DNA from 3 places in the Enterobacter sp. genome. Region 3 is predicted to be linked to each of the others. Evidence: predicted binding sites of a transcription regulator. Region 3 holds the regulator's gene; each other region holds the start of a gene.
What was found. The regulator CRP, encoded in region 3, controls carbon source genes, mostly activating them, when cyclic AMP is high. The targets are predictions, from matches to a motif close to ATGTGANNNNNNTCACAT.

Region 1: the regulator CRP is predicted to act here: its motif matches at 3,393-3,410, upstream of aaeR (HTH-type transcriptional activator AaeR).
Region 2: the regulator CRP is predicted to act here: its motif matches at 4,000-4,017, upstream of cdd (cytidine deaminase).

What each region holds. Positions count from the first base shown of each region.
Region 1 is NZ_CDRQYH010000008.1:30,611-40,688, reverse strand. It holds gene ACWYRJ_RS04460 (NAD-dependent succinate-semialdehyde dehydrogenase) at 1-40, opposite strand, end outside; gene aaeB (p-hydroxybenzoic acid efflux pump subunit AaeB) at 131-2,098, opposite strand; gene aaeA (p-hydroxybenzoic acid efflux pump subunit AaeA) at 2,104-3,036, opposite strand; gene aaeX (p-hydroxybenzoic acid efflux pump operon protein AaeX) at 3,044-3,247, opposite strand; gene aaeR (HTH-type transcriptional activator AaeR) at 3,428-4,354, shown strand; gene tldD (metalloprotease TldD) at 4,413-5,858, opposite strand; gene yhdP (AsmA2 domain-containing protein YhdP) at 5,943-9,746, opposite strand; gene rng (ribonuclease G) at 9,787-10,078, opposite strand, start outside.
Region 2 is NZ_CDRQYH010000063.1:6,339-16,416, forward strand. It holds gene mglC (galactose/methyl galactoside ABC transporter permease MglC) at 1-649, shown strand, start outside; gene ACWYRJ_RS16515 (glutamine synthetase family protein) at 700-2,088, opposite strand; gene sanA (outer membrane permeability protein SanA) at 2,213-2,929, opposite strand; gene cdd (cytidine deaminase) at 3,057-3,941, opposite strand; gene ACWYRJ_RS16530 (CidB/LrgB family autolysis modulator) at 4,071-4,766, opposite strand; gene ACWYRJ_RS16535 (CidA/LrgA family protein) at 4,763-5,158, opposite strand; gene ACWYRJ_RS16540 (type 1 glutamine amidotransferase) at 5,349-6,053, opposite strand; gene ACWYRJ_RS16545 (AraC family transcriptional regulator) at 6,113-6,910, shown strand; gene dusC (tRNA dihydrouridine(16) synthase DusC) at 6,952-7,884, shown strand; gene ACWYRJ_RS16555 (carbohydrate porin) at 8,243-9,532, shown strand; gene licT (BglG family transcription antiterminator LicT) at 9,699-10,078, shown strand, end outside.
Region 3 is NZ_CDRQYH010000005.1:88,971-99,048, forward strand. It holds gene ACWYRJ_RS03205 (cytosine deaminase) at 1-794, shown strand, start outside; gene tsgA (MFS transporter TsgA) at 813-1,997, opposite strand; gene ppiA (peptidylprolyl isomerase A) at 2,276-2,848, shown strand; gene ACWYRJ_RS03220 (putative adenosine monophosphate-protein transferase Fic) at 2,955-3,539, shown strand; gene pabA (aminodeoxychorismate synthase component 2) at 3,570-4,133, shown strand; gene argD (bifunctional acetylornithine/succinyldiaminopimelate transaminase) at 4,220-5,440, shown strand; gene ACWYRJ_RS03235 (YccS/YhfK family putative transporter) at 5,437-7,524, opposite strand; gene crp (cAMP-activated global transcriptional regulator CRP) at 7,582-8,214, opposite strand; gene ACWYRJ_RS03245 (OsmC family protein) at 8,526-8,930, shown strand; gene ACWYRJ_RS03250 (phosphoribulokinase) at 8,997-9,866, opposite strand; gene ACWYRJ_RS03255 (YheU family protein) at 9,897-10,078, opposite strand, start outside.

The DNA.
Region 1 (10,078 bases), on a different contig from region 3:
TCTGAAAAAGGATGTGGTCCTGAAGCGCCTGGGTCGTCATGTGTCCTCCCTTTCTGAAATGTAAGAACGTGCTGGAATAAGTATAGCCACAAAAAAACCGACGCTTTTGGCGTCGGTTTTTTTACTTCAGTCAGTTATCCGTGAGGGCATTCTGGTAGCGATGCAGCATAAACACTAGCCTTCCTACCGGCTCGGTCACCTGAGGCGGCGCTTCCCAGTGCTTGAGCTTTTCCTGATAGACATCGAGCTCTTCAAGCAGCTGCGTAAAGTAACGACGCCGTTTGTCATCGCTGCCAGCGGAAAGCACATGATCGGCGGTACGACGTAACTGGCGGTGGAAGGCCGACAGATCGTCGTTGATCGGCACGGGCGCGTTACGCAAACGCTGGTGCGCGATGATCAGGGTTAACGCCAGGCGGAATTTCGCGATGTCGCCCGGGAACTTGTTCAGCAGTAAAAACAGCTGCTGGTAGAGCGCGGGAAGGTGGTTCTCTTTACGGCGCGCGGTATTGGTTGTCAAAGACGACACGGCAGCCGACACGAACTGGTTCAACAGCACGCGGCCCGTTCTTGCCTGCGAGTTATCCCGCACCAGCAGTATCACCATCATGGCCAGGAAACAGCCCACCAGCTGACCTAACGCACTGTCCAGGAACTGGCTGAAATGGAAGGTCATGGGGTTATCGAGCACGATGATGTTAATCGTACTCGCCAGCGCACCCAGCGATCCCAGGCGCCGCTTTTGCACTTCAATGCCGATAAAGAACGCCATTACCGCCAGGCTAATACAGAGCAGCAGCATGCTCTGCTGCGTCGAAGGGATGATGACCAGGAAATAGAACGCGCCTATCGGCAGGGCGGCAATGGCGCCGTACAGGAAATCGATGGCGACCATACGCGGATTAGGCAGACGCATCGCCAGTGCGGTAACGACGGCAATCATCACCATCGCGCCGTTGCCGGACGTCCAGCCCGTCCACAGCCAGAACAACGTGCCGAGCATACAGGCAAGAGTCGTACGCCAGAAGTTGACCATCGCGTGATGGCGCTCAGCGGATTCCGCCTTGATCACCACTTCGCCCTGCAGTACCTCTTCTTCTGCCGCGCTGATTTTGGTGTTACCAATCACGCCGCGTTTCAGCAGCAGGTAGCGCGTCGCGGCGCCGACCCAGGTGTAGATCGTTACCGGCGTGTCGCGCTCCCCAGTCCAGGCAATCACCCGGCGCATACGCTTAAGCTGCTTATGCACGTCCTGCACGGTTTCCACCGGCTCGGCGAACAGTTCGCGGAACGTATCGGTGACCGCTTCCGGCCGGGTGTTCTGAATCAGATAGGTTTCACATGCCTGGGTAATCAGCGTCAGAGAGACAGTATTGAGGGCTTTAAGGCGACGATTTGCGCGGGCCCAGCGCGAGGACTCCATGTTAAGGTTGCTGCGCATCCCTTCCAGCGCCTGCGTGCGACGAACAAGCCCGCTCCAGGCTTTATCGACCTCTTCGCTGTCGCCGTGTTTAATACACAGCTGCATCAGCTGGTATTGAGCAACGATCAGCGCGTCAAGCTCACGGTCGACTTCCTGCTTGATGGAGCGCGGAGAGAACAGCAGATCCGCGACAATCGCACTCACGATACCAATGACAATCTCGCTGCAGCGCTCAACCGCAAACTGCGGGGCGAGCAGCGGCTCGGACTGAATGGTGATGATAATAATCAGCGCGGTATAGCCCGCCAGCCCCCAGGCGTAGGAGTTCTCCACTTTCACCAGAGACGAGATCCAGGTGCAAAAACCCGCCCAGATACAGCACACCATCAGCATCAGCAGCGGCGTGCGGATCATCAGAATAATAATGGTGAGCGCCGCGAGACAGCCGATGAACGTCCCGATGATACGCAGCATCCCGCGATAGCGGATCGCGCCTGAATAGGGTTCCCCACCCGCGGCAAAGGCCGGACCCGCCGCGACAATAGCAGCCGTCAGCACTGCCCAGCGAGGGGTTTCAAGCTGGAAGTGAAAGCCAACAAACAGCGCCAGCACAATGGCACACGCCAGCTTCACGGCGAAGCGAATGTGCTGGCTGGCGATGGAAAAGATGCCCATAGCGATTAACCAAACTCGCGCAGACGGTGGGCGATTTTACGGAAGAACGAGTCCTGGCTGGCATCCCGATCTTTTTCACCGGTAATCACCACCGTCGCCGTGGTACCCGCAGGCCACAGGTTGCCCTGCTGTTCGTCCAGATGGATACGGACCGGCACGCGCTGGGCCAGACGCACCCACTCGAGGTTGGAATCCACCGTTGCCATCCCTTTGGCATCATTCGAACTGCTGGAGTTAGTCACCCCTGCGGCGACGCTGTCGACAGTTCCTTTAAAGACGCGATTGCTGCCCAGCGGCGTAATTTCTGCCCGGTAGCCCGGGCGTACGCCTTCCAGCTTGGTCTCTTCCATATAGGCGAGTACGTAGAAGGAGTTCTGTTTCACCAGCGCCACGGCGGTTGAGCCACGGGTAATGAATTCCCCGGCATAGACGTTAAGGTTGGTCACCCAGCCATCGGACGGCGCGCGGATCACGGTACGCTCGAGATCGAGCTTCGCCAGATCGCGCGTTGCCTGCGCTTTCGCCAGCTGGTGCAGCACGGTTTGCAGCACGTTGTTGGACTGGTCAATCTCTTCACGGGACATTGCCTGAACGCCAAGCTGGTTACGGCGGCCAGCCTCGCGGCGTTTCTCCGCAGCCAGCGCCTGGTAATAGGCCACGTCCGCTTCCGCCTCTTCCAGCGCTTTCTGGTAACGAGGCTGGTCGATGGTGAACAGGACCTGATCTTTTTTCACCAGTTGGTTATCGTGAACGTTGACGGCCGTAATAAGACCGGCCACGTCAGGAGCGATTGCCACCACATCGGCGCTGAAGCGTGCATCACGCGTCCACGGTGATTCAGTGTAATAGACCCAGGCGCGGAAAATAGCGATGAAGGCGAGGATAACCAGCGCCATGGTGATGGCAGTGCGGGAGATTTTTCTTGTTAGCGTTTTCACATCAACCTCAGACAAACATGCGCGATATCAGGTAAAACAGGCAGCAATACAGCGCGGTATTGAACAATGCAGGGTGCCAGACGAAATCGTAGATCCCGGTAGGGACCAGCACCTTGCGCACCAGCCAGAAGATCGCCAGTGATAAAAGAAGCTCGAAAAATATCGGTGGGAAGGACAGACCGAACACCACGATAACGGGAAACAGACTCATGTTGACCTTGATTAGAGAGAGTGCAGGCTTCAGAATTTTTTTAGCGCGCGCCATCGCAGGAGAGCAAGAAACGCCGGGCGAGAATGGCGCAGCCGTTATGTAATAAATAATATATTAACGTAACTGTTATGCTGTTATCTATAATATGTGATCTAAATCACTTTTAAGCCAGAGTGAACAATGGAACGTTTAAAACGCATGTCGGTCTTCGCCAAAGTGGTTGAACTGGGCTCCTTTACCGCCGCTGCACGCCAGCTTCAGATGAGCGTCTCATCCATCAGCCAGACGGTGTCCAAACTGGAAGATGAGCTTCAGGTCAAGCTGCTCAACCGTAGCACCCGCAGCATTGGCCTGACGGAAGCGGGCAAAATTTACTATCAGGGCTGTCGCCGTATGCTGCTGGAAGTGCAGGATGTTCACGAACAGCTCTACGCCTTCAACAACACCCCCATCGGCACGCTGCGCATCGGGTGTTCTTCAACTATGGCACAAAATGTTCTCGCTGCCATGACGGCGGATATGCTGAAAGAGTATCCCGGGCTTACCGTTAATCTGGTGACGGGTATCCCGGCACCGGACCTGATTGCCGACGGTCTGGACGTGGTGATCCGCGTCGGCGCGCTGCAGGATTCCAGCCTGTTCTCGCGTCGGCTGGGCAGCATGCCGATGGTCGTCTGCGCTTCCAAGAGCTATCTGGCCCAGTACGGTGTTCCGGAGAAACCCGCCGATCTCACCAACCACTCGTGGCTGGAATACAGCGTGCGGCCCGACAATGAATTTGAGCTGATTGCCCCGGAAGGGATCTCCACCAAACTGCTGCCGGAAGGGCGATTTGTCACTAACGATCCGATGACCATTTCGCGCTGGCTGGTGGCCGGCGCCGGGATTGCCTACGTGCCGTTAATGTGGGTGATCAACGAGATCAACAGCGGCGTGCTTGAGATCCTCTTCCCGCGCTACCAGTCCGATCCGCGTCCGGTGTACGCCCTGTATACCGAAAAAGACAAACTCCCGCTAAAGGTGCAGGTGTGTATTAACTATCTGACCGAGTATTTTGTGGACGTAGCAGAGCTGTTTCAGGGGATGCGGGGAAGAAGGAAAGAATAGGTTTTGTAATTCGAGACACCTCTCCCGGTTTGGGAGAGGGTTAGAGTGACGGGAAAACTTACGCCGTGCCGCCCACCGTCAGGTTGTCCACTTTCAGCGTTGGCTGGCCCACGCCAACCGGCAGGCTCTGGCCCTCTTTACCGCAGACGCCCACGCCGTTATCCAGTTTCAGATCGTTACCGACCATCGAGATCTGCTGCATGGCTTCAATACCGGAGCCAATCAGCGTCGCACCTTTCACCGCTTTGGTCACTTTGCCCTTCTCGATCAGGTACGCTTCTGAAGTAGAGAAGACAAACTTACCGGAGGTAATGTCCACCTGGCCGCCGCCAAAGTTAGGCGCAAAGATACCGTAATCTACGGATTCGATAATCTCCTGCGGCGTGGATTTACCCGGCAGCATGTAGGTATTGGTCATACGCGGCATCGGCAGATGCGCGTAAGATTCACGGCGTCCGTTGCCCGTCGGCGCGACGCCCATCAGGCGCGCGTTGAGTTTGTCCTGCATGTAGCCTTTCAGCACGCCATTTTCGATCAGCACGTTGTACTGGCCGGGCGTACCTTCATCGTCGATAGCCACCGAGCCGCGACGGTCAAGCATGGTGCCGTCATCCACCACGGTGCACAGTTCAGAGGAGACAAGCTGCCCGATCTGACCGCTGAAGACCGACGTCCCGCGACGGTTAAAGTCGCCTTCCAGGCCGTGGCCTACCGCCTCGTGCAGCAGCACGCCCGGCCAGCCAGCACCCAGTACCACCGGGAATGAGCCCGCCGGCGCCGCGACGGCATTCAGATTCACCAGCGCCATGCGCACGGCTTCTTTTGCCCACGCGTCAGCGCGCGCTTCACCGTCAACGTCGCCCAGGAACCAGTCATAGCCGAAACGACCGCCGCCACCGCTTGAGCCGCGCTCGCGCTTACCATCATCGTCGACCTGCACGCTGATGGAGAGACGTACCAGCGGGCGAACGTCTGCCGCCAGAGTGCCGTCCGTTGCCGCCACCAGAATCAGTTCATACACACCGCTCAGGCTGGCTGAAACTTCCTGCACGCGTTTATCCGCCGCACGGGCGACTTTGTCCACGCGACGCAGGATATCCAGCTTCTCTTCACGGCTCATGCTTTGCAGAGGATCGATGCTGGTATAGAGCGCAGAGTGCTGCACTTCTCCAAGGGTTTTCACGCGACCATCGCCGGTATCACGCACAATGGTACGCGCGGCCTGCGCGCTCTGCTCAAGTGCAGCCAGGCTAATCTGATCGGCATAGGCAAAACCGGTTTTCTCGCCGCTGACGGCGCGGACGCCGACGCCCTGGTCGATGTTGTAAGAGCCATCTTTAATGATGCTGTCTTCTAAAACCCAGGATTCGTGATAGCTCGACTGGAAATAAAGGTCGCCGTAGTCGAGACGGCGTTCGGTCAGTTGACCAAGAATGGAGAACAGGTCCTGATGATTCAGGCCGTTCGCTGCGAGCAAATGTTCACTTACCAGGTTCAGACTCATCGTATTGCTACTCGTTCGTTGCCGCCCGTGGCGGTATAAAGATCGTATTTATTGAGAGTGAGGCAATTACCTGCCCACGTCAAATCATTGCTGTGCATCTTTGCGCGGCTGGCGCAGCACCTCGTTAATCTGCGGTTTATCGACCGGACCGGTAATGCGGTAGCGCAGAATGGAGACCTTGCTCCACAGCGGCCCCAGCACTTTGCTGGCGGCAAACACCGCCGCACCGACAATCGGGTTCACCACAAAGGCCGCCGCAACGCCCACGCTCGCGGAAATTTCCGGTGCCACCACGGCTTCCATATCCAGTTCGCGGCGCACGAGGTTGACCGAGCCTTTCATGGCGATATCCGCTTCCAGGCCATCCACCAGAGTATCGTCCGTATGCAGAACGCCGTCCTTAATCCATGCCGTACTGCGGATGGAATCGTAGTAGAAACCTTCGCTGAACGTATCGCTGAAATCGAAGCGCAGCTTGCGCAGCAGCGCATCAAAACTCAGCAGGCGCAGGATCTGCCCGGCGCGCCCCGTGCTCACGTCGGCGATCTCACCTTTACCAAAGTGGGTTTTCAGAATGCCGTTCAGCGAGGCCTCATCCGGCTTCCACGGAGCGTCACGCCAGTGAAGATCGTAATCGACGTCAAATGACGAGCCGCGCAGCGGCGTGCTGATACCAAAGAAATTGGCTGCCGCATCCAGCTTGTTGCCTTTAATGTCACCCTTGAGGGACGTTCGCTGTTCGCCCGGGTTATTCACCCATTCCCCTGCGGCCGTCATGCGGCCAAAGCCGGTATCAACCAGGCCACCGGAGAGCGTAAGCGTGTTGGCCTGAATAGTGAAATCACCGTCAATACGGCCATATTTCTGCCCCCACAGCCAGCACTCAGCGCAGCGCAGCTGGAGATCGGGCCAGCCGCTAAAATCGACGCGGGAGGCATTACTCAGCGGAGACGCTTCCGCCGGTTTATCTTTCCCGCTCGTGGCGCTTGCCGGGTTGTAGTAGAGATAGCGAATCGCCGCCTGCCATGGCGCGTGATTGCGCATGGTCAAAGTACCGTTGATCTCTCTGCCCTGGGCCTCTACCTTCGTGCCGTTAGCGCCAGGCTGCGAGACGATGCTCAGGTTGTTCCACTGCTGCCCGCCCAGCATCAGCGAAGGCGTACGTACGGTAATGGTTTGCGGGAACTGGGCGGTTTCATCAACGTTTTGCCCAACGCCTTTCTGGAACAGCGCTAGCCACTCTGCACCGTCCATCGGTGGGAGATTCAGCTCAACGCCCGTCTGCTCCGGCAGCGGCGGCGTGGAGCGGCTATCCGTTGTCCAGATGGCTTTGTCGAGGGTGAGCTTGCGGTTAAGCAACCAGCGGCTGTTGAAGTGGTTTGTCCCGCCCGCGCTGCCGGTCAGTGCGAAGCTGTTCAGGTTGCCATCGACGTTCAGCTTTACCGGCAGCGGCTGTCCGGCCTGTTTATCCAGCGGCGCTGGCAGCTGGCTTCGAATATTCTTCAGGTCACCCGTGATGTCGACCTTATACTGGGCTCCCGCGTGATAAGGCAGGTCGATTGCCACTTTACCCTGCCAGGCGACCGCGCCATCCACCGACGCCTCAATGGGCTTCGGCAGGACGTCCATACGCGCTGGCTGCCAGTTACCGTCCAGATTGACGGCCACCTGATAAGCCTTTTCACCCTCTGTGGTCGTGAAGTCGATATTCACGGGCTGATTAAACCAGCTGGCAGTAAGCGGCTCGCTCTTCAGGTTACCGTTCTCAAAGCTGAACTGCCCGCTGAGATTTTTCAGCGTGCTTTCAAGGGGTTTGATGAACAGGCTGTTATTCTTCAGGCGGACATCACCTTTGGCGGTGGTCATCTCTCCGTCCAGCGGGATATCAAGATGTAAGCGAGCATTCACATCGCCATCAAGCTGCAGCTGCTGAAGCGTCGCCGCCAGTGACTCTTTCAGCGGCGTCTCCTCAAAGTACGGTCCTACCGCCTTACCGGGACCGTTGATCTCGGCATCAATCAGCAGCTTCTCTTTGGAGTAATCCGGGATGTTGGCCGTCAGATTGCTGGCCGTCACGCCGCCCAGCGCCACGCTGTCGGACTTCATCCAGAGTCCGTCATTGAGGAAATTAAGTTCGATATCCAGCTTTTTCAGCGCGGGCCAGCCCGGCTGGAACGCGAAGGTAGCGTCATGCAGCGGGACCAGAACCTGGAACTGACCTTCATTGTGTTTGTACGGGAACAGATGGGGATTACCGCCGTAGACCAGCGTGGCATTATCCGCCTGACCGCCCTGAATCGCGCCGCTGAGATAGTCTACCAGCGCTTTCCCCATCAGGTTTTCAGGGAAATAGCGCCAGGCCTGGGAGCCATCATCGGTACTGATCCCGGCCAGAATCCCCAGCCATGGCTCATCGCCTTCAGGCTGCAGATAGCGAAAATCGCCGCGCGCGTGCACCGCTTTCGCTTTGACGTCGATATGCCGGCCATCGAGCTGGAAACCCTTATCGTTACGGAGCCAGTTAAGCACTGCGTTGCCCTGTTCGATTTCCAGCGGCGCACGGAAGACCGTCTCGTAAGGCATTTTGGCGTCGTGCATATCAACCGTCAGCCTGCCGTTCTCCACGCTGCCTTCCAGCTTGCCGCTAAAGTGCTCCGCCCCCGGCAGCAGCTTCCACTGCTTCCAGGCAAGATCTTTCCATGTCGCCTGGAAACGGGTTTTTTCGGTCGCCTGAAGTGGGATATCCAGCGCCAGAGAATCTATCTTTCCGCTCGGCTGCGTAGCCAGCCAGATCTCGCCCAGGTCAGGAGAGAGCTTTGCCGCCATCGAGCGTAGCCCTTCAATGGCGGCCAAATCCAGGTTACTGGCACGGATGCGCAGCTCGTCGCTGCGTTTACTGGCCGTGCCGCCAACGTCCTGCTCCGGCATCCAGGCCAGCGTCAGCGCACCGCGCGGCCACGGCTTGCCGTCCATCGTGATGCGCGTATCGGGAATGGCAAACTGCCAGCCCTCTTTCTCCTGCGTCACGTGCGCGGTGAGGTTATCGACGGAAAGCTGATGCTGTTGTTTTTCGCCTTTCCAGCTCGCGCCCCCCTGCTTGAGCCAGATATCACCGCTGGCAAATTCGCCTTTCGTCAGGGTCAACCAGCCCTCAAGGCTGAAGCGGGCCGTTTCCAGCTGCATGTTTTGCTGGAGCCAGTCGCCAAGCCACGGCTTGACGTCCACATCGTCGGCCTGAAGCCAGACTTTGCCGTTATTTAACAGGCCGTCATCGTCACGCAGATCCATGCGTACCTGCATCACGCCGTGCTGGCCGTTCAGGCTTGAGAGATTGACCTGCCCCTCGGCGCGGTGCCGATCCTTACCGTTAAGCCAGGTAAGCTGCGGGATCGCCAGCTCGGCGCGCTGCCCGGAAAGGGTAATAAAGCTCACTTCGCTGTCGCGCAGATCGAAATGATCGAACTGGCGGAGGAAAAGATCGCTGAAGCGGTTAGCTTCAAGACCCTGACCGCTATCGCCGCCAGACAGCGGCGTATTGGTCAGAAACTGAAGCTGATAAAAGGTGAGATCGCGAAACTGCCAGCGCAAATGCAGCAGGCTTTGCCAGACGTCCAGCGCCAGGGTCACGCGTTTGATTTTCAGGTAGCCGCCATCTTTCAGGCTGGCGTTGATATCACGGACATCGAGCGTCGGGCCAAAATTCTGCCAGTTAGCGCTAACCTGACTTACGTTCACCGGCACGCCGGTGGTGGATTCGATTTTCGCCAGCAGCTGCGGACGCCAGCTGTCCAGATGCGGTAAAACGAGGCGTAGCCCGCTCACGAGCAACGCGACAATCACGACCAGCGTTGCCCCTGTAAGCAATAAAATCCCCGGCAATCGCCTCACGCATCTCTCCTTGTCAGCTTCGTCACGCAGCGTACTGCGCTTACATCATTACGACGTCAAACTGCTCCTGGTTATAGAGCGGTTCAATTTGTACTTTTACCTGTTTGCCGACAAAGATTTCCACTTCCGCCAGCGCGTGTGACTCTTCGCCTTTCAGCGCTTCAGCCACCGCAGGGGAAGCATAGACCAGAAAACGATCGGAGTCGTAGGCATGATGAACACGGACGATTTCACGCATAATTTCGTAGCAGACGGTCTCAACCGTCTTTACCGTTCCGCGTCCATGGCAGGTTGGGCATTCATTGCACAGCACATGCTCCACGCTCTCGCGG
Region 2 (10,078 bases), on a different contig from region 3:
GATCAACGGAATTATCATCGCCTACCTGAACGTGACGCCGTTTATCACCACCCTGGGTACGATGATCATCGTTTACGGTATCAACTCCCTGTACTACGACTTCGTCGGTGCTTCGCCAATCTCGGGCTTTGACAGCGGCTTCTCGACCTTTACGCAAGGGTTTATTGCGCTTGGCAGCTTCCGCCTGTCGTACATCACCTTCTATGCGCTGATTGCGGTGGCCTTCGTCTGGATCCTGTGGAACAAAACGCGCTTCGGCAAAAACATCTTCGCCATCGGCGGTAACCCGGAAGCGGCGAAAGTCTCCGGCGTTAACGTAGCCCTGAACCTGCTCATCATCTATGCCCTGTCCGGCGTGTTCTACGCCTTCGGCGGGATGCTGGAAGCGGGCCGTATCGGCTCTGCTACCAACAACCTCGGCTTCATGTATGAGCTGGATGCGATCGCAGCCTGCGTGGTGGGCGGCGTCTCCTTCAGCGGCGGTGTGGGTACGGTACTGGGCGTGGTGACCGGTGTGATCATTTTCACCGTCATCAACTACGGGTTGACCTATATCGGCGTGAACCCGTACTGGCAGTACATCATCAAGGGCGCCATCATTATCTTCGCGGTTGCGCTGGATTCACTGAAGTACGCCCGTAAGAAGTAATCGTCTCTCTCCATACCCGGCCCGCTCACCGAGCGGGCTTTTTTTATGCTCTATGCCAGATGGGACTCCTCTCGGGTCACAATGCGCTCAAACCAGTCGAGTTCAGAGAGCTTGCAGGCGACCCACTGTTCGGAAAAGGCATCGCCCAGGCTGTCGGTGAGATACTGACAGCGGGCAAAGGCCTCAATCGCCTCCTGCTGGAACAGCGGCAGTTCCGGTTGGTCGTGCTGCGGTTCAGGGAGATCCCCCTCGTCGATATGTTCCAGCCCGTACAGCATGCCGGTCAGGATAGTGGCCGCCACCAGATACGGATTCGCATCGGCCCCGGCCAGCCGGTACTCGATACGACGGTTACTCTCATCCGAGCAGGGAATACGCAGGGCGGCGGAGCGGGTGTTATAGCCCCAGGAGTTAAAGACGGGTTCCGTCAGGCTTTTACGCAGGCGACGAAACGCGTTGACGCCTGGCGCAAGAATGGCGACGGATGCGGGCATCAGCGCCAGCTGGCCCGCGACGCACAAACGTATCATGCTGTTAAGCGCGTTCACCGGGGAAGCAAAGACGTTTTCGCCGTGACGATTGTTCAGGCTGAAATGGAAGTGCAAACCGCTGCCGGCCAGCTGGCTGAAAGGCTTAGCCATAAAGTTGGCCTGCAGACCGTGCTTTTCAGCAACGTAACGGGTCAGGCGACGAAGCGCCAGCACGTTATCGCAGACCTCAACGACGCGATGGCTGTGCTTCAGGTTTAATTCGTACTGTCCGGACTCGGCTTCCGCCACGACCCCTGACAGCGGGATGCGCTGCAGGTGGGCCAGCTGTTCCAGCTCGTCAAACAGCGCCGCATGCGCCGACGAGGTATCCATATGAAAACAGCCCTGATTTTGCGGATCGCGATCGTTATGTCCCGTCAGATAGAACTCAATTTCAGGTGCAATAACCGGGAAGAGGTCGTGCTGGTGGAAGCGGGCCAGTACGTTCTGCAGTATCACGCGCGGCTCAAGCGGGCAGGGGTTATCGTCGCTGTCCTTCATCGTCAGCATGATCTGCGCGGCGTGCTCCGGATCCTGCGGACAGGGGCGCAGGGAGCCGGCGACCGGGACGCACAGCCGGTCGGGTTCATCATAAAGCGGCGCGGCAATTTTTCCTTTCTGATCCATCGAGTAGACGGAAAGGGGAAAATAACAGCCTTTTTCCAGGGGCAGCATGCTCTCTACCGAGAGGCGCTTGCCGCGCATCGTGCCGTTGATATCGTTCAGATAAACGTCAACATGTTTCGTTTGCGGGTAGCGTTCCAGGTAATCGGCCACTTCCACGGCAACGTTGTGCTGCAGGGCGTCAATTTTTTCATCCAGCCAGAGACCAGAATTAAGTGCGCCAGGGAGTGATAAACCGGGAAAGTTAAAGTAGGGGCGGAGACTTTTAAGGAAAAACGTATTCATTATCGAGTTCATAGTCATTCTTCAATGAAGCCGTAGCGGCAGTGAACTCAGCTTAAAAGAGCAGACGTAAAGGGGAGATAAAAAGCGTCAGGCCGGCCGTAAAGAAAGTATAAAGGCGGTCCCGTTATTTCTCTTTTTTTTGCATATCGAGCAGCTGCTCGGGCGTGACGGCCGGGTAACCCTGCGCGTCTTCCGGCACTGCGTGCATCGCCGGAATCGGCACCAGAGGGCCTAAAAAGCGCGGTTCGCGTTTGAAGATATACAGATCGGCCAGGGCACCAAAGCGGGCGCCGAACTCGCGCACGCGCACGCTCATCATATCTTTTGGCGACGGCACCGCGTAGCACTGCGCCTGAATGCCCATATGCAGGGCGATAAACAGCGCGCGCTCGCAGTGGAAGCGCTGGGTGATGATGATGAAGTCGTTGGTGTCGAAGACTTTGCGCGTGCGCACGATGGAGTCCAGGGTGCGGAACCCGGCGTAGTCGAGCACGATATCGGCCGGATCCACGCCCGCGGCAATCAGGTCCTTACGCATCGTCACCGGTTCATTGTAGCTTTGCAGGGCGTTATCGCCGCTCAGCAGCAGGTAGTTCACCTTGCCGCTGTTGTAGGCGTTCAGCGCGCCCTGGATGCGGTAACGATAATACTGATTGATTACGCCTGTGCGGTAATACTTGGCGGTGCCGAGCACCACGCCAACCTGACGATACGGCAGGTCCTGCAGGTCATCAAAGATGTAGGGGGCGGTTTTCCAGCTCATCCAGCGGTCGAGCCCCAGCACGATCAACAGCAGTATGCCGACCAGGACAGACAGGCTGTAAAAAACGCGCTTTAACATGCAGATGGCTCGTACCGAAGGTGAAATTTAACTCAGGCTACTTTACCCGCCTGGTTAGCGCAAGAAACAGCGACTCAACTGAGGGGTTTTTCAGCAAACGGGCGGGCATTTTTGCCCGCCGGAAGGATTACGCCAGCAGTACGCGGTCGATCGTCGTGCAGCCCAGCGCTTTGAGCGTTGCGGCGGTGGCATCCCACTGGATCAGCGGCGCATCGGCAATCTCAGCCAGAATGGCGCGCTGAATGTCCGGATAATCATAGCCGTTCAGGCTCAGCAGGTTAAGCGCGCCCTGCAGCGGTGGCAGGGTTGGGTTAAACGCGGCGTTTTCCGCATAGCTGCCGGTGAAGATTCGGCCATCACGGCACTGCAACGCTACGCCGCTCGGGGACTTGCTGTATGGCGTGTGACTTTTATTCGCCGCGCGAATCGCTGCCTGACTCAGGTCATCGCCGGACAGGGCGTAACCGTGGTCCTGATCGTCCATCAGCAGCGTTTTGATCTCCAGATCTTTCGGACCAAATGCGTCAGGCAGATAATCGCCCAGCGTGTGCGGCGCGCGGCCCGGCAGATTGATGCGCAGCTGCAGCCCGCTGTTCAGCTCGTTCATAAACTGACGGCAGTGGCCGCACGGAGTGTAGTTAACGGTAATGGCGCTCAGCGCTTTTTCACCGCGCAGCCAGGCGTGGCTGATGGCGCTCTGCTCGGCGTGAACCGTTTGCTGCATGGTCGCGCCCAGGAACTCCATGTTGCCGCCGAAGTACCAGGTACCGCTGACGCCGCGCGCAATGGCCCCGACGTTGAAGTGGGAGAGATCGGCCCGCGCGCAGGCGGCAGCCAGGGGTAGCAGTGCGAAAGCCAGCGCGTCTTCGTCCAGTCCCGTTGCCTGTTTCAGCATCGTGACCTGCTCCGCGGTCAGCAGGGCGGGGAAGTGTGCATCTGCCAGAACGGGAGCCAGGGCTGACTGCAAATTCTCTGCAAGCTGGGCGAAAGCAGCTTGAAAACGTGGGTGCATGGCGTTTGCCTCATAAAGGTTAATGGATCGGTAGTTTACGGAGCCGCCAGGGCTTTATATGTGATCCACTTCTCATTATGTATGCAACTTATGAAAGCAAAATGAAATTTGCGCGACGCATCGCAAATTTTAGCCCATCACCGCCAGAATCAGCGGGAAAATGAACGGGGCCAGCAGGGAGGTGATAATTCCGCAGATCACCAGCGCCAGCGAGCTAAACGCCCCTTCCTGATAATCCAGCTCCGCGCAGCGGGCAGTGCCCAGGGCGTGGGAAGCTGTCCCCATCGACAGACCTCGTGCCGCTTTAGTATGAATGCGCATCCCGTTCAGCAGGCTGTGGCCAAACACCGCGCCGAGAATACCGACGAAAATGACGCACATCGCGCTAATGGCCGGGATCCCGCCGAGGCTACCCCCAACCGCCATCGCGATAGGCGTGGTCACAGATTTAGGCAGAATAGAGGCGGCAATCTGCGGCGAGGCCCCCATCAACAGCGCCACCGACGTACCGGTGATCATCGCCACCAGGCTGCCGACAAAGCAGATGGTAATGATGGATTTCCAGCGGGCGCGGATCTGGTGCAGCTGCTCGTATAAAGGAAAGGCGAGCGCCACAACGGCGGGCTGCAGCAGGTCGTTTAAAATTTTGCTGCCGGCAAAGTAGCGTTCGTAAGAAATGCCGGTGAGCAGCAGGAACGGAATAATCACCACCATTGCCACCAGCAGCGGGTTCAGCAACGGCATTTTAAAACGTGCGGCAAGCTTGCGCGCGGCAAAGAACACCGCCAGGGTTAACGGCAGCGACCACCAGATATTGGCCATCATTTTTTTGTTTTCTCCCCGACCACGTTACGTTCGCCATGCACCAGATGCGAACTCCAGCTCACCACCAGGAAAACCACCAGCGTACTCACCGAGCAGGAGACAACAATCGGGCCGAACTGGGCCTTGAGCAAATCAAAATACTGCATGACCCCGACGCCGATAGGCACGAAAAGCAGCGCCATATAGCGAATGAGGACGAAGCAGCCGGGATTGACCCACTTTGCAGGCAGGATTTGCAGCGCCAGCAACACAAAGAGGATCAGCATGCCGATAATGCTGCCGGGAATGGTGATGGGCAGCAGCGACGCGATGAAAATCCCGGCATACAGACAGGCGTAAATCAGGACGAATGCGCGCAGATATTGCCAGATAATGTTCAATGTTTTGCTCATGGTGATAGTCCTTGCTGAAACGCATTCATCATACAATTAAACTTAAAAATGTGCCACGGATCACATCATGAATTTTGAGCATACCAGACATTCCGGAATGGAACGTCCGGTATCATCTTACTGGTGCAGGCAATAGTTTAGAGGAAAGGAATTGCACTGGCGAAGTAACGCGCCAGAGAAGGCATCAGCGTCAGGCGGTCAGTTTATCGAGAAAAGAAAACAGCACCTGGTTCATTTCGCGATAATCATGCGAGCGGAGTTTTTCCGCCGTTTCGACAAAACGGAATTCACCCGCGCGGCGGAGGTCACTCTGCGAATGCTCAATCAGCAACTCTACCACCTCCGGCGTCAGCTCCATATGGCACTGGAAACCGTAAACCCGTTCGCTGTATTGCACGATCTGGCGGGGACAGCCCTCGCTGTAAGCGAGCACCTTAGCCTGTGGCGTCAACCCAGGCATATCGTTATGCCAGTGACCGACGTTCAATTCGTGGCCAAAATCCGCAAACAGCGGGTTCGCCTTGCCTGCATCGGTGAGCCTGACGGGAAATTTGCCGATCTCTTTTTCCGGGCTATGGCTAAACGCTGCCCCCAGCGCTTCGCCGATAAGCTGCGAGCCAAGACAAACGCCTATCACCGTTTTACCTGCCTCTATCGCGCGGCTGATGAGTGCCTTCTCCGCCTGTGCATCGAACCAGGGGCATTCCTCAGGCGTGGTAGCGGGGGACTGCGGGCCTCCCATGATGATAAGCAGGTCCGTGGTCCCCGGCTCCTCGGGTAAAGGATCGCCCTGATAAACTCTGGTGTAGCTCAGAGTATGGCCGCGGCTTTTACCCCAGATTTCATAGGCGCCCGGCGCTTCGAAATGTTCATGAATGATAAAATGAATGTGCATTGCGTCTCTCTCCGGTTACGTGTACAAGCAGTATCATAAGTGGAAGGGAGGAATGTGAAATGCCAACCGTTATCGATAAAACGCCAATTCATGACGATGACATCGGATGGTCCAGAGGGGCTATTAGCTATACGCGCGGCGAAGTGGATCCGCCTCACCAGCATTCACAGGGACAGCTTTTGTTTGCCATCAAAGGGGTGATGCTGGTCGAAACCGGCAATAAGCGTTGGGTCATACCGCCGCAGCGCGCGCTGTGGATCCCTCCCTTTCAGGAACACACCTATAGCGTGTTATCCGCAACGGAGCTCCGCGCGGTCTGGTTTAGCCCCACGCTGATATCGCAATGCGGATCTTTTAAACGGAAAGAAGAGGTTCACGTCATTATGGCAACAGCGTTGTTCAAAGAGCTGATTGCCGGGCTGTTCAGCGCGGAATACCGGCCAGCCAGTCAGCGCAGCATGGCCGTTTTGCTGCTCGATATTCTCAGTGAAGCTCAGCAAATCTCGGCCGAATTACCGATGCCCGTGGATGAGCGCTTACATCGCGTTGCCTGTGACATCATTGCCAGCAATCTCTGGGATGTTTCTATGGAAAGGCTGGCGGAACAGGCCGCTATGTCTGAACGCACATTCTCACGCGCGTTTATCAAAGATACCGGCTTTAGCTTCCGGGCCTGGCGACAGCGCGCAAGGATCTGTGCCTCGCTGGACCTGCTCGCCAACGGATACCCGGTTAAGCAGGTGGCCTGGATGCTGGGGTTTTCAGGGCAGGCGGCATTTGCGGCGGCGTTTCGCGCCGTTGTCGGGGCAACTCCGGCTGACTTTCTCCCTGAACAGAAGCGCTTCCCAGCGATATAGAGAGCGGCTACTATAGCGCGTCTTTTTTCACAGGTACTGCTATGCGTGTTTTACTGGCCCCAATGGAAGGCGTGCTCGACTCCCTCGTGCGCGAGCTTCTGACCGAGGTGAACGACTACGATCTCTGCGTGACGGAATTTCTGCGCGTGGTCGATATGCTGTTGCCGGTAAAATCCTTCTACCGTCTATGCCCCGAGCTGCACAACCAGAGCCGGACCTCTTCCGGTACGCTGGTGCGTATTCAACTGCTCGGCCAGTATCCTGAATGGCTGGCGGAAAACGCCGCCCGCGCGGTTGAGCTGGGCTCTTACGGGGTGGATCTCAACTGCGGCTGTCCGTCGAAGCTGGTGAACGGCAGCGGCGGCGGGGCGACCTTGCTGAAAGATCCTGAGCTGATTTATCGCGGCGCGAAAGCCATGCGTGAGGCAGTGCCCGCGCATTTGCCGGTGACGGTTAAGGTGCGCCTGGGATGGGACAGCGACGCGCGGCAGTTTGAAATCGCCGATGCGGTGCAGCAGGCCGGAGCCACCGAGCTGGTGGTGCATGGCCGCACCAAAGAAGACGGCTACAAAGCCGAGCGCATAAACTGGCATGCGATCGGCGAGATCCGCAAACGCCTCTCTATTCCGGTGATCGCTAACGGCGAAATCTGGGACTACGAGAGCGCGCAGGCCTGTCTGCAGGCCACCGGCTGCGATGCGGTAATGATCGGTCGCGGCGCCCTGAACGTCCCTAACCTCAGCCGGGTGGTGAAATATAACGAACCGCGAATGCCGTGGGCAGACGTCGTCACGCTGCTGCAAAAATACAGCCGTCTGGAAAAGCAGGGCGATACCGGTTTGTATCACGTCGCGCGAATTAAGCAGTGGCTGAGTTATTTACGCAAAGAGTACGATGAAGCGCTGGGGTTATTTCAGGAGATTCGTACTTTACAGACGTCGGCTGATATTGCCCGGGTAATTCAGTCGAAATAATAAGCGTTAAATTGCTCACACTTTTTTAAAACAGAAAACAGTTCAGGTTTTCAACGTGGCGCGACGGTGTTAAGGTGCCACTGTTTTCAACGCAGGATTGTTACTGGTTAACAGGCAAAACCTAAGCGTTTCACAGCATTTTCGCTGTGGAGCGCTTAGGTTTTTTTTTGCCTGTCGTTTACGCAGGAGAGACATTTGGCTTAGCGCTTTTTAATGATTTTAAAAAATGAATTATCGACAGGAAATAGAAAAACTTCCTGCGGCCGGTTACGCACTCAATACTCAATCACAGGTTGTTATTATGGCATATAAAAATAAACTCTATGTGTTCGCCTTATTGGCGATATCCCCGCTGTCGATGGCGCAAGACTGGAACGGAACGGTATTAGGGTTTGAAGCTCCGCCGGAGCCTGTTCTGGGCGAAATGCTCGGCATACGTAAAATCCTTAACGATAACGGTTTTACCTATAACCTCGGATACCTGAATGAAATTGGCTGGAACGGCGGTGGCGGATATAACCACGACTCCCACGTGGCCTATATTGACCAGTTCGCGCTGACCTTCAACCAGGACCTGGAGCGCTGGACCGGTATCCCGGACGCGCGTATCGAGGGAAACATCGTTAACCGCAACCACAATGACGATCTCACCACCAAACGCGTGCAGGATCCGCGCGTCAACTTTAACGATTTGACCCAGGAGAGCTGGGGCGGGCAATCCATTACCCGTCTGGGCTGGCTGACCTTTGCCCGCAGCTTTGACGACCGGCGTCTGACCTGGCGCATAGGGATGATGAACAAGGTGCAGACCTTCGATCAAATTATCCCCTGTGATTTCCAGCTGCTGTCCCAGTGCGGTGGAAAGTCCGCCAACTCACTGACCTGGAACAACTGGAACGTGCACACCTGGGGCACCACGCTTGCCTATCAATTAACGCCGACGCTGACCTTAAAAGGCGGCGTGATGGAGCAGAATCCGCAGGCCGCCAGTCGCAGCCACGCCTGGAGCTGGTCGACGAAGGGCAGCAAAGGGGTACTACTGCCGGTTGAAATCGAAGCGCGTCCGCTGATTAACGGTCTGCCGGGCGCGTACAACCTGGGCGTGGTGTTTACCAACGCGCCGCAAACCGATCTCTATCGCGGCAAATCCGGTGGGCCGGGCGCGACGGATCCAAACGGATTTGATACCCACAGCCGGACCTGGTTTATGTACGCCGGTCTGAACCAGCAGCTAACGCAGCATCAGGGTGACCCAAATCGCGGGTTGAGCACCTCGTTCAGCATGAGCCTTGCGGATCAGAGCACTAACTACATGCATCAGGTTTATGCCGCCTCGCTGCGCTACCGCGGGCTGTTTGACGCCCGTCCGGAAGACTGGATTGGCTTTGGCTTAACCTGGATTGATATGAGCAGCCAGTACGCCCGCAATCAGCGTTATCTGAACAGCCTGAGCGGCGTTAGCGATTACAACAATCCTGCATATCACCCGGTGCCGGGCCATTCCCTGAACGGCGAGTTTTACTACCGTTTTCGTCCGGCGTCATGGCTAGAACTGCAGCCGGGCATTCAGTACTGGCACCATCCCGGTGGGGTCAGCCGCACCCAGGATGCCTGGGTCACCGAGCTGAAAACGGTGGTGACCTTCTAATATCACCGTAGCAAGTTCGATCCGCGTCACGTTTCTGACGCGTGACGCATTGAGGCTACGAATGAAACTGATAGAGTGCCAGAACTGGATTGTTACTGCTTAGGCAGGCAAAACCTGATTTTCTGGCATCTGCCGGAGGTCAGGTTTTTTTGTTTCTGGGGTTCCGATGAAAATCGCCAAGATACTCAATAATAACGTGGTGGTTGTTCAGGATGAGCGCGGGCGTGAACAGGTGGTGATGGGCCGTGGGCTGGCCTTTCAGAAGCGCGTCGGTGAAGCGCTGGATACCGCGTTGGTTGAAAAGGTGTTTGCGTTACAAAGCGATGAACTGGTGCGTCGGCTCGGAGAGCTGCTGAGTCAAATTCCGCTGGAGGTGATGACCACCTGCGACCGCATCATCGGGCTGGCGGCGCAGCGGCTGGGCAAGCTGCAGGAGAGCTTGTATATCACCCTCACCGATCACTGCTACTTTGCTATTGAGCGGCAGAAGAACGGGCTGGCCATCAAAAACGTGCTGCTGTGGGATATTAAACGGCTGTATCCGAA
Region 3 (10,078 bases):
TGGAAGAGGCGTTAAAGCTGGGCGCCGACGTGGTGGGGGCGATCCCACACTTCGAGTTCACCCGCGAGTATGGCGTACAGTCGCTGCATATCGCTTTTGAACTGGCGAAGAAGTATGACCGTCCGCTGGATATCCACTGCGATGAAATCGACGACGAGCAGTCGCGGTTTGTCGAGACGGTGGCAGCGCTGGCGTATGAGGCCGGCATCGGCCCGCGCGTGACGGCGAGCCATACCACCGCCATGCACTCCTACAACGGCGCTTACACCTCGCGGCTCTTCCGTCTGCTGAAGATGTCGGGGATTAACTTCGTCGCTAACCCGCTGGTCAATATCCACCTGCAGGGGCGCTTTGATGACTATCCGAAGCGCCGCGGCATCACCCGCGTGAAAGAACTGCAGGAAGCAGGTATTAACGTCTGCTTTGGTCATGACGATGTCTTCGATCCGTGGTACCCGCTCGGCACCGGCAACATGCTGCAGGTGCTGCATATGGGGCTGCACGTCTGCCAGATGATGGGCTATCCGCAAATCGACAGCGGCCTGAACCTGATTACCCATAACAGCGCCCGCACCTTTGGCCTGAGCGATTACGGTATTGCTACGGGAAACCCGGCAAACCTGATTATTTTGCCTGCTGAGAGTGGGTTTGAAGCGGTGCGCTGTCAGGTGCCGGTGCGCTGGTCGATTCGTCAGGGGCGAATTATTGCCACCACGCAGCTGGCGCAGACCTGGATCCAGATGGATACCGGAGGAGAAGAGGTGAGTTTTGCCAGAAACAGCCCCTCTGCGTAATGCAAAGGGGCGCAGGGTTTAGTGCGATGCCGCTACCGCGTTGTGCTGGCGGTGGCGGGTCACGAAGCCCAGAACGAAGCACATGATGAACACCACGGCGTACAGACCGTTCGCGGTGTGCAGCGCGGCCAGCGGGCCGCTGTGGGCAACGATCGGGCCCGTCACCACGAAGGTCAGCATGGTGCCGATGGTGCCGCAGGTCAGAACGAAGTTAACCAGCTTCGGCGAGGCCACTTTGGTCTGCAGGGAGCCCAGGGTAATGATCGAGGTATAAATGGCGCTGGAGAAGAAGCCCAGGGTCAGAATGAACCACGGCATATGTTCCGGGGAGCCGTTGATGAACAGATACATCAGCACGGTCGCCAGGCCCGCCAGCACGGTCAGAATGCGCTGCAGGTCGAAGAAGCGCAGGATGAAGCTAAACGCCCACATGCCGAACATGTAAGACATCCAGAAATCGCTCACCAGTTTACCCGCATCGTTCAGGCTCATACCCAGACCTTTGGCGTATTCCGGTACCCAGGAGATAAAGCCCAGCTGGCCCAGGATGTAGCACAGGGCGGCGATGGAGAGGAACAGTACGCCGATACCCCATTTCTCTTTCGCGACGGGTTTTGCAGTGGTTTGCGCTTTTTTGCCCAGCACCGGGAACTCGCAGCCGAAGGTCAGAATAAAGATCGCCACGTAGACCAGACCAATGCAGGCATAGACCCAGTACCACTCAATGCTGCGGGCCAGCAGAACGGCCGCGACCATTGGGAAAATCATCCCGGCCATGCTGAAGAAGGAGTCGGTAAACAGCAGACGCGCGCCGCGCTGGCGGCCTTCATACATATGGGTAATCAGGAACGTACCAATCGACATAGTGATCCCGCTGACCAGACCGAGAACGAACATGGCGGCGGAGAACAGGGCGATGCTGTGGCTTAGCATCAGACCCGCCACGGCGGCGACCATCAGTACAAAGCCAAAGCGTAACTGGGTTTTCAGCGGGACGATTTCCATCAGCCAGGCATTCAGGAAGATAGAGATCAGGATCCCCGCGTTGAGGAAGGTGAAGGTGTTACTCATGCTGGAAACGGGCAGATGGAAGTAGTCTGCGATATTCCCCATCACCATCCCGGTGACGATCACCAACGCGCCGGTCAGGGCGTAGGAGAAGAAGCTGATCCATGTGAGCTTGATGCGATTGCTGTTAGTCATGTCTGGCCTGTTCAGAAAAAGAAAAGCGCCCAGGGGGCGCTGAGAGCGGGCAGATTTTAGTCGTTAAAGTGATCTATTCCCATCTTTTAAGGGCAATGAATGTGTCATTGCAGGTTTTAGTGTGATCTAAATCACATTAATTGGCGGCATAACCAATCGTTTGCGTAGTAATAATTGTTTCAACTTCGTAAAATTAGGTAAAAGGCTGGTCTCCGTTCATACTGCTCTTTAGAATCAAGCCATTCGCTTTTTATACTGCGCTTTGTTAAGGAATTCTCATGCTCAAATCAACACTGGCGGCTGTCGCAGCTGTGTTTGCTCTTTCTGCCGTTTCCCCTGCTGCGCTGGCAGCAAAAGGGGACCCTCACGTTCTGCTGACCACCTCCGCCGGGAATATTGAGCTGGAACTGAATAGCCAGAAAGCCCCTGTTTCCGTGAAAAACTTCCTCGACTATGTGAACAGCGGTTTCTACAACAACACCACATTCCACCGCGTGATCCCAGGCTTCATGATTCAGGGTGGCGGTTTCAACGAGCAAATGCAGCAGAAACAGCCAAACCCGCCAATTAAAAACGAAGCGGACAACGGCCTGCTGAACAAGCGCGGCACCATCTCAATGGCGCGTACCGCGGACAAAGACAGCGCGACCAGCCAGTTCTTCCTCAACGTAGCGGATAACGCCTTCCTCGACCACGGTCAGCGCGACTTTGGCTATGCGGTCTTTGGTAAAATCGTGAAAGGGATGGACGTGGCTGACAAGATTTCTCAGGTGCCTACTCACGACGTCGGTCCGTATCAGAATGTCCCGTCAAAACCAGTGGTTATCCTCTCCGCCAAAGTTCTGCCGTAACTCTTCTGAGCGCGGGCTTCTCCGGCCCGCGTTATGTAGCCCTCCCTGCGAAAGCGCGTTTTGCTGCTTATACTTGTGGCAAACGGACTATTCAGGGAGGCGTTAAGTGAAAAAACTCACCGACAAGCAAAAATCCCGTCTCTGGGAACAGCAGCGTAACGTCAATTTACAGGCCAGTTGTCTCCTTGAAAAAGGTAATGGTCCCTCAGAACCCCATATTGAGACGCTGGAGCTTGGGCCTTCCGCGCCCGGGCTACCCCATCTGTGCCTTATTCATCGTCATCTGTACCGCAGTGAGATGAAGCGGGCAGGTGAGCTCCGTACCGAGGATATTTTTAAAGGTGACATTCCCTTCTGCCATTTTGAGTACATCGAAAAGATGGGGAACGAGCTGATGGCGGCGCTGGAAAGCGAAAAGTATCTTGTGGGTCTTGAGAAAGCTGCGTTTGTTGACAGAGTTAGCCACTACTACTGCGAAATCAACATGCTGCATCCGTTTATGCGTGGCAACGGTATTGCCCAACGCGTTTTCTTTGAGCAGCTGTCGCTCCACGCGGGCTACTCGCTGGACTGGCGTGATATCGACCCCGAGCAGTGGGTTGCGGCTAACCGAAGTGGCGCAACGGGAGATTTAACCGCGTTAAACGCAATCTTTGCCAAAGTAGTGAGCGAAGCGCGGGAATCTGAGTAGAATAGGGCGGCATTTTTTTCGGGAGCCGCCATGATTCTGCTGATTGATAACTACGATTCCTTCACCTGGAACCTTTACCAGTATTTTTGTGAACTGGGTGCAGAGGTGGTTGTCCGCCGTAACGACGAGATCGCTCTCGCCGATATCGAGACGCTGGCGCCGCAGAAAATAGTGATTTCACCCGGCCCCTGCACTCCGTCGGAATCGGGTATTTCGCTGGAGGTTATCCAGCACTATGCCGGCAAGCTGCCAATCCTGGGCGTCTGCCTGGGGCATCAGGCAATTGCCCAGGCGTTTGGTGCCACCATCGTGCGCGCCGTGAAAGTGATGCACGGTAAAACCTCTCCGGTCACCCACGCCGGCACCGGGGTGTTTACGGGGCTCAATAATCCGTTAACCGTGACGCGCTACCATTCCCTGGTCATTGACCCGTCGACGCTGCCCGACTGCTTTGAGGTGACCGCCTGGAGCGATACGCAGGAGATCATGGGGATTCGCCACCGCGAATGGGATCTCGAAGGCGTGCAGTTCCACCCGGAAAGTATCCTCAGCGAGCAGGGGCACGCGCTGCTGGCAAATTTCCTCCATCGCTGAATATCTGTTGCCTTGCTGTGATTTTTTATGCATATTTTGTGATTATATTTTCACAATCACTGTGACATAAAATGGATGGTCATGACATGGCAACTGAACAACCAGCAATTACCCGCGCGACATTTGATGAAGTGATCCTGCCGATTTATGCACCGGCTGAATTTATCCCGGTGAAGGGAAAAGGCAGCCGCGTCTGGGATCAGCAGGGTAAAGAGTATGTGGATTTCGCGGGTGGTATTGCGGTCACGGCGCTGGGTCATTGCCATCCCGCGCTGGTGGAGGCGCTGAAAACCCAGGGCGAAACCCTGTGGCACACCAGCAACGTGTTCACCAACGAACCGGCGCTGCGCCTGGGCCGCAAGATCATTGATGCGACCTTCGCGGAACGCGTGCTGTTTATGAACTCTGGCACTGAAGCCAACGAAACTGCCTTTAAGCTGGCGCGCTACTACGCGACAACGCGCCACAGCCCGTATAAAACCAAAATCATCGCCTTCCACAACGCCTTCCACGGACGCTCCTTCTTTACCGTCTCTGTTGGCGGCCAGCCGAAGTATTCCGACGGGTTTGGCCCAAAACCGGCCGATATCGTCCACGTGCCGTTTAACGATCTGCACGCGGTGAAAGCGGTGATGGACGACCACACCTGCGCAGTTGTTGTCGAGCCGATCCAGGGTGAAGGCGGCGTGACTGCGGCAACCCCGGAATTCCTGAAAGGGCTGCGCGCGCTGTGCGACGAGCATCAGGCGCTGCTGGTCTTTGATGAAGTGCAGTGCGGGATGGGGCGTACCGGCGATCTGTTCGCTTATATGCACTACGGCGTGACGCCGGATATTCTGACCAGTGCCAAAGCGCTTGGCGGTGGTTTCCCGGTGAGTGCGGTACTGACGACACAGGAGATCGCCTCTGCGTTCCACGTCGGTTCTCACGGCTCCACCTACGGCGGTAACCCGCTGGCCAGCGCCGTGGCGGGTGCCGCATTCGACATCATCAACACGCCAAAGGTGTTGAACGGCGTTAGCGCGAAGCGCGAGCTGTTTGTGAAGCACCTGAAAAAGATTGATGAGCAGTACGACGTGTTCAGCAAGATCCGCGGGATGGGGCTGCTGATTGGCGCCGAGCTGAAGCCGCGGTACAAGGGCCGCGCGCGCGACTTTCTGCACGCCGCCGCTCGCGAAGGGGTGATGGTGCTCAACGCCGGGCCGGACGTGATGCGCTTTGCGCCGTCGCTGGTGGTGGAGGATAAGGATATTGAAGACGGGTTAACCCGCTTTGCCGCGGCGGTTGCGAAGATCGTTAAAGGCTAATATTCGGTTCGTTTCAACCGGCGCGTTAACCAAATGCCGTGATGCGGACGCTGACGCCATGCCACCGACGAAATGGTGTGCATGGTGTTCAGATGCCCCAGCACGCGCTGCAAGTGCTGCTCCAGCGTGCTCATTGGCCCGTGGGTCAACGTCTCCGGCGCTTCCAGAATGTTTGAGTCTCCCGACTCGCCCGGCGCGTCATACTCCAGGCGCTGCTGGCACCTCTGCAACGCAATTTCACATGACTGCAGATAGCGCTGCGCCAGGTCCGGCGTCAGCATCGTGTGCTCGCGCGCCAGCGTGGTCATGGCGTTAATGTGCTCGACGATAAACTGGCTGTGCGTCACCCAGAGCTTCATATCGGCAAGATAGTGCGAGTTAAAGCCTGGCTCCTGCATCGCCTGGTTGAGCGAGTTGAAAAGGGCGTTGTGCGCCTGGTTGACCTTCATGCGCTGATACGCCAGCGGGGACGGCTGCGGGTCGTCGCTCAGGATCAGGCGAATGGCCTGCTGGTCGGCCTCCAGCGCGTCGTGGGCGTTCTGTCTCAGCAGCCCGCTCTGCCATTGCGGCCAGAGCCAGACCATGCCGCCAAAGGCAATCAGGCAGCCGATCAGAGTATCAATCAGCCTGGCGACAATAAACTGTTCGCCATTGAGCGTAAGCAGCTGCAGGGTATATACCGCCGTCACCGTAAAGCCCACCATCGCCCAGCCGTAGTTTTTGCGGATAATTAGATAGCTCACCAGCGTGATCGCCAGCATCCCTGCAAGGGTATAGCCTTCCGGCACGTGGAAGTGCAGCGTCACGCCCGCAATGATCAGTCCGGCCATGGTGCCGCCCGCCCGGTGCAGAATACGCACCCGCGTGGCACCGTAGCCGTTCTGGGTGACAAACAGCACGGTCATTAAGATCCAGTAGGGCTTCGGCAGATGCAGCGCCATGCCCATCAGGCTGGCGGTACTGAGCATCACGCTAATCCTTGCGGCGTTGCGCAGGGCGGAAGATTTAAAAGAAAGATAGCTTTTGAGCGCGGGCAATAACGGCAGCCGTTTTTGCTTATCCGCCATCAGGTCTCGTGGATAAAGCGGACGCTGGGTGCGCAACACCCGGGCGATGCGGCTGAAGTGCCAGGCGGCAAACTGTCCGACCGGGTTATCCGGATGCTGGCGGGCGATTTTCTCCAGCGCGCCGAGCTGTTTATCCATGTTAAAGCGCGTGGGGTAGCGGTGATAGAGAATATCATCGGCCAGCACCCGCAGGCGTGCGGAGACGGACTGCGCGTTCCAGCGGATCACCGCTTCGGCGTGGCTGCGCTCGACCAGCTTTTGCACCTCCTGCGGATGATGAAGGCTAACGGAGATATGTTCCTGCAGATCGAGCCCGACCTGGAAGGTGCGCAGCAGCCGTTTGTATTCGTGATTCTTGTTGGCGGTGAGCATGTGTAGCTGCTGATAGCACTGGCTTATGAGATCCACCACCTTCTGCTGGCGCGTCAGCAGCGGCGGTAAGGATTTTTCCGGATCGGTATGCTGAGTGAGCAGGGTGTATTTGGCCTCGCAGTAATCCGCAAGCTGCACATAGAGCAGGCTCAGGGATTCGCGCAGCGGCTGTTCCCGCCACAGCCAGAACCAAAACCAGTTAAACAGCCCGTACCACAGCGTCCCCAGAGCGTAGATCAGCAGCGGCTCCCACACCGGCATATTCCCGGCGAGACTCAGCGTGAAGATGGCCGCAATCAGCGACGCGGGAAGCAGGCGAGCGTGCAGCGAACTGATTTCCGCCGTGACGCCGAGGGTCATCGCCAGCACGGTCAGGATCAGCGGCAGCGGGATATCACGAGCCAGTAAAAGCTGTACGGCGAGGCTACAGCCCGCAAACAGGCAGCCGCCAACGATCAGGCGTTTGAAAAAGCGCTTATGCGGCGTGTCCAGACCGGCGATGTTGCAGCAGGCGGGCACGAGGGAAAACAGCAGGCCCTGCTGAAGATGTCCGAGGATCAGACCTATGGCCACAGGAAGACACAACACCAGCGTTTGTCGCAGTGCGTAGTTAACTTCCGGGTGATAGATCAGCCTGCGCCACATGGGGAATAGAGACAAAAACGGCGTGACACCTGGCGATGGCACGCCGTTTAAGCGGAATTAACGCGTTCCGTAGACCACGATGGTTTTACCGTGGGCGGAGATCAGGTTTTGATCTTCCAGCATTTTCAGGATACGGCCCACTGTTTCACGGGAGCAACCGACGATCTGACCAATTTCCTGACGGGTAATTTTAATTTGCATGCCGTCCGGGTGGGTCATGGCGTCTGGCTGTTTCGCCAGGTTCAGCAGGGTCTGCGCGATACGGCCGGTAACGTCCAGGAAGGCGAGGTTACCCACTTTCTCTGAGGTGACCTGCAGACGGCGCGCCATCTGGGAAGAAAGACGCATCAGGATGTCAGGGTTAACCTGAATCAGCTGACGGAACTTCTTGTAAGAAATTTCAGCCACTTCACATGCTGTCTTTGCTCGAACCCAGGCGCTACGTTCCTGGCCCTCTTCAAACAGGCCCAGTTCACCGATGAAATCGCCCTGGTTCAGATAAGAAAGGATCATCTCTTTCCCTTCTTCATCTTTGATCAGCACTGCCACCGAGCCTTTAACGATGTAATACAACGTTTCCGCTTTTTCACCCTGGTGAATCAGCGTGCTCTTAGATGGGTACTTATGAATGTGGCAATGAGACAAGAACCATTCGAGAGTCGGGTCTGTTTGCGGTTTGCCAAGCACCATGCGCTGTTATCCTCTGTTATAAGCTGTCACCAGAGTCATCAGATGCATCCGGACTCTGGGGTTGCAATCGAATTCTTACCCATACCCTGGGAAGTCGGCTACCGTAACGTTTCGCAGCCAGTAAAGTTTGATGTCCTCTGCATACATGTGTAACGTCAATGTATTACTGTAGCATCCAGAGTGTTTTAGCATAGCTTTCGCCGCGTGTCTCCTGGTGTCTCGCTTCAGCATGATGCAGGTCGCCTTCCATTGCGAGAAATGTAACGCACGCGTAATCTGTCACCAAAAATGCAACGTTGGAGTTTAAGAATATGCAAGCGCGCGTGAAATGGGTTGAAGGTTTAACGTTCCTGGGCGAGTCCGCGTCAGGGCACCAGATTTTAATGGACGGTAACTCCGGCGATAAAGCGCCAAGCCCAATGGAAATGGTGCTGATGGCGGCAGGCGGATGCAGCGCCATTGACGTGGTGTCGATTCTGCAAAAAGGTCGTCATGACGTGACGGATTGTGAGGTTAAACTCACCTCAGAACGTCGTGAAGAGGCGCCACGTCTGTTCACTCATATTAACCTGCACTTTGTGGTCACGGGTAAAGAACTGAAAGATGCGGCGGTTTCACGTGCGGTGGACCTGTCTGCGGAGAAGTACTGCTCTGTAGCGTTAATGCTGGAGAAAGCGGTAAAAATCACGCATTCGTATGAAGTGATCGAGGCTTGATTGATGGGGCATCGTGCGTGTTGATGCCCTCACCCTAACCCTCTCCCACAGGGAGAGGGAACATGCTCACGCAATCTGTTTCCCTTCCATCAGTCGCTCCACCAGCGGCGTCATGATGAGCTCCATCGCCAGCCCCATTTTTCCGCCCGGTACGACCAGTGTATTCATGTGCGAAATAAACGAGCCCTGCAGCATGGCCAGTAGCCAGGGGTAATCAATGCCTTCGAGATTGCGGAAATGAATCACCACAAAGCTCTCATCCAGGGATGGGATACTTTTGGCGGCAAACGGGTTGGAGGTATCCACCGTCGGCACGCGCTGGAAGTTGATATGGGTGCGGGAGAACTGCGGCGTCAGGAAGTTGATGTAATCTTCCATGGAGCGTACCACCGAGTCCATTACCGCCTCTCGCGAATGGCCACGTTCGCTCATGTCGCGCGTCAGCTTCTGGATCCACTCCAGGTTCACGATAGGGACCACACCGACCAGCAGGTCCACGTGGCGCGCCACGTCGTGTTGCGGGGTGACCACGCCGCCGTGTAATCCTTCGTAAAACAGGACGTCAGTGGGTTCCGGCAGCGGTTGCCATGGGGTAAAAGTTCCCGGCACCTGATTCCAGGGAACGGCTTCATCATAGGTATGCAGATACTTGCGGGACTGCCCTTTGCCGCTCTGACCGTACTCGATAAAGGTTTGTTCCAGCAGGCCGAAGTCGTTGGCCTCCGGGCCGAAGTAGCTGATGTGTTTACCCAGATCGCGCGCCTTACGGATGGCCATGTCCATTTCCGGACGCGTGTAGCGGTGAAAGCTGTCGCCCTCGACCTCCGCCGCACGGAGATTCAGCTGGGCGAAAATCTTGCGAAATGCGAGGCTTGTGGTGGTGGTTCCCGCACCACTCGATCCCGTAACGGCAATAACCGGATGTCTGGCAGACATAGCAACTCCCTGACTGAAAAGGGTGGAAGATCAGCCGTGAAACGCGTTGCGGGGCATGATATTGACCGTCTCATGCAGTTCTGACCACACCAGCACCACGTCGCCGCTTTTCAGCTGGCGCTTTACATCGTTGACCTTTTGCTCAAGCGAGCGTTCCTGTTCACCATAATCGGTGCCTTCGCGTAATACAAAGCTTTCAATCAGATTATCGA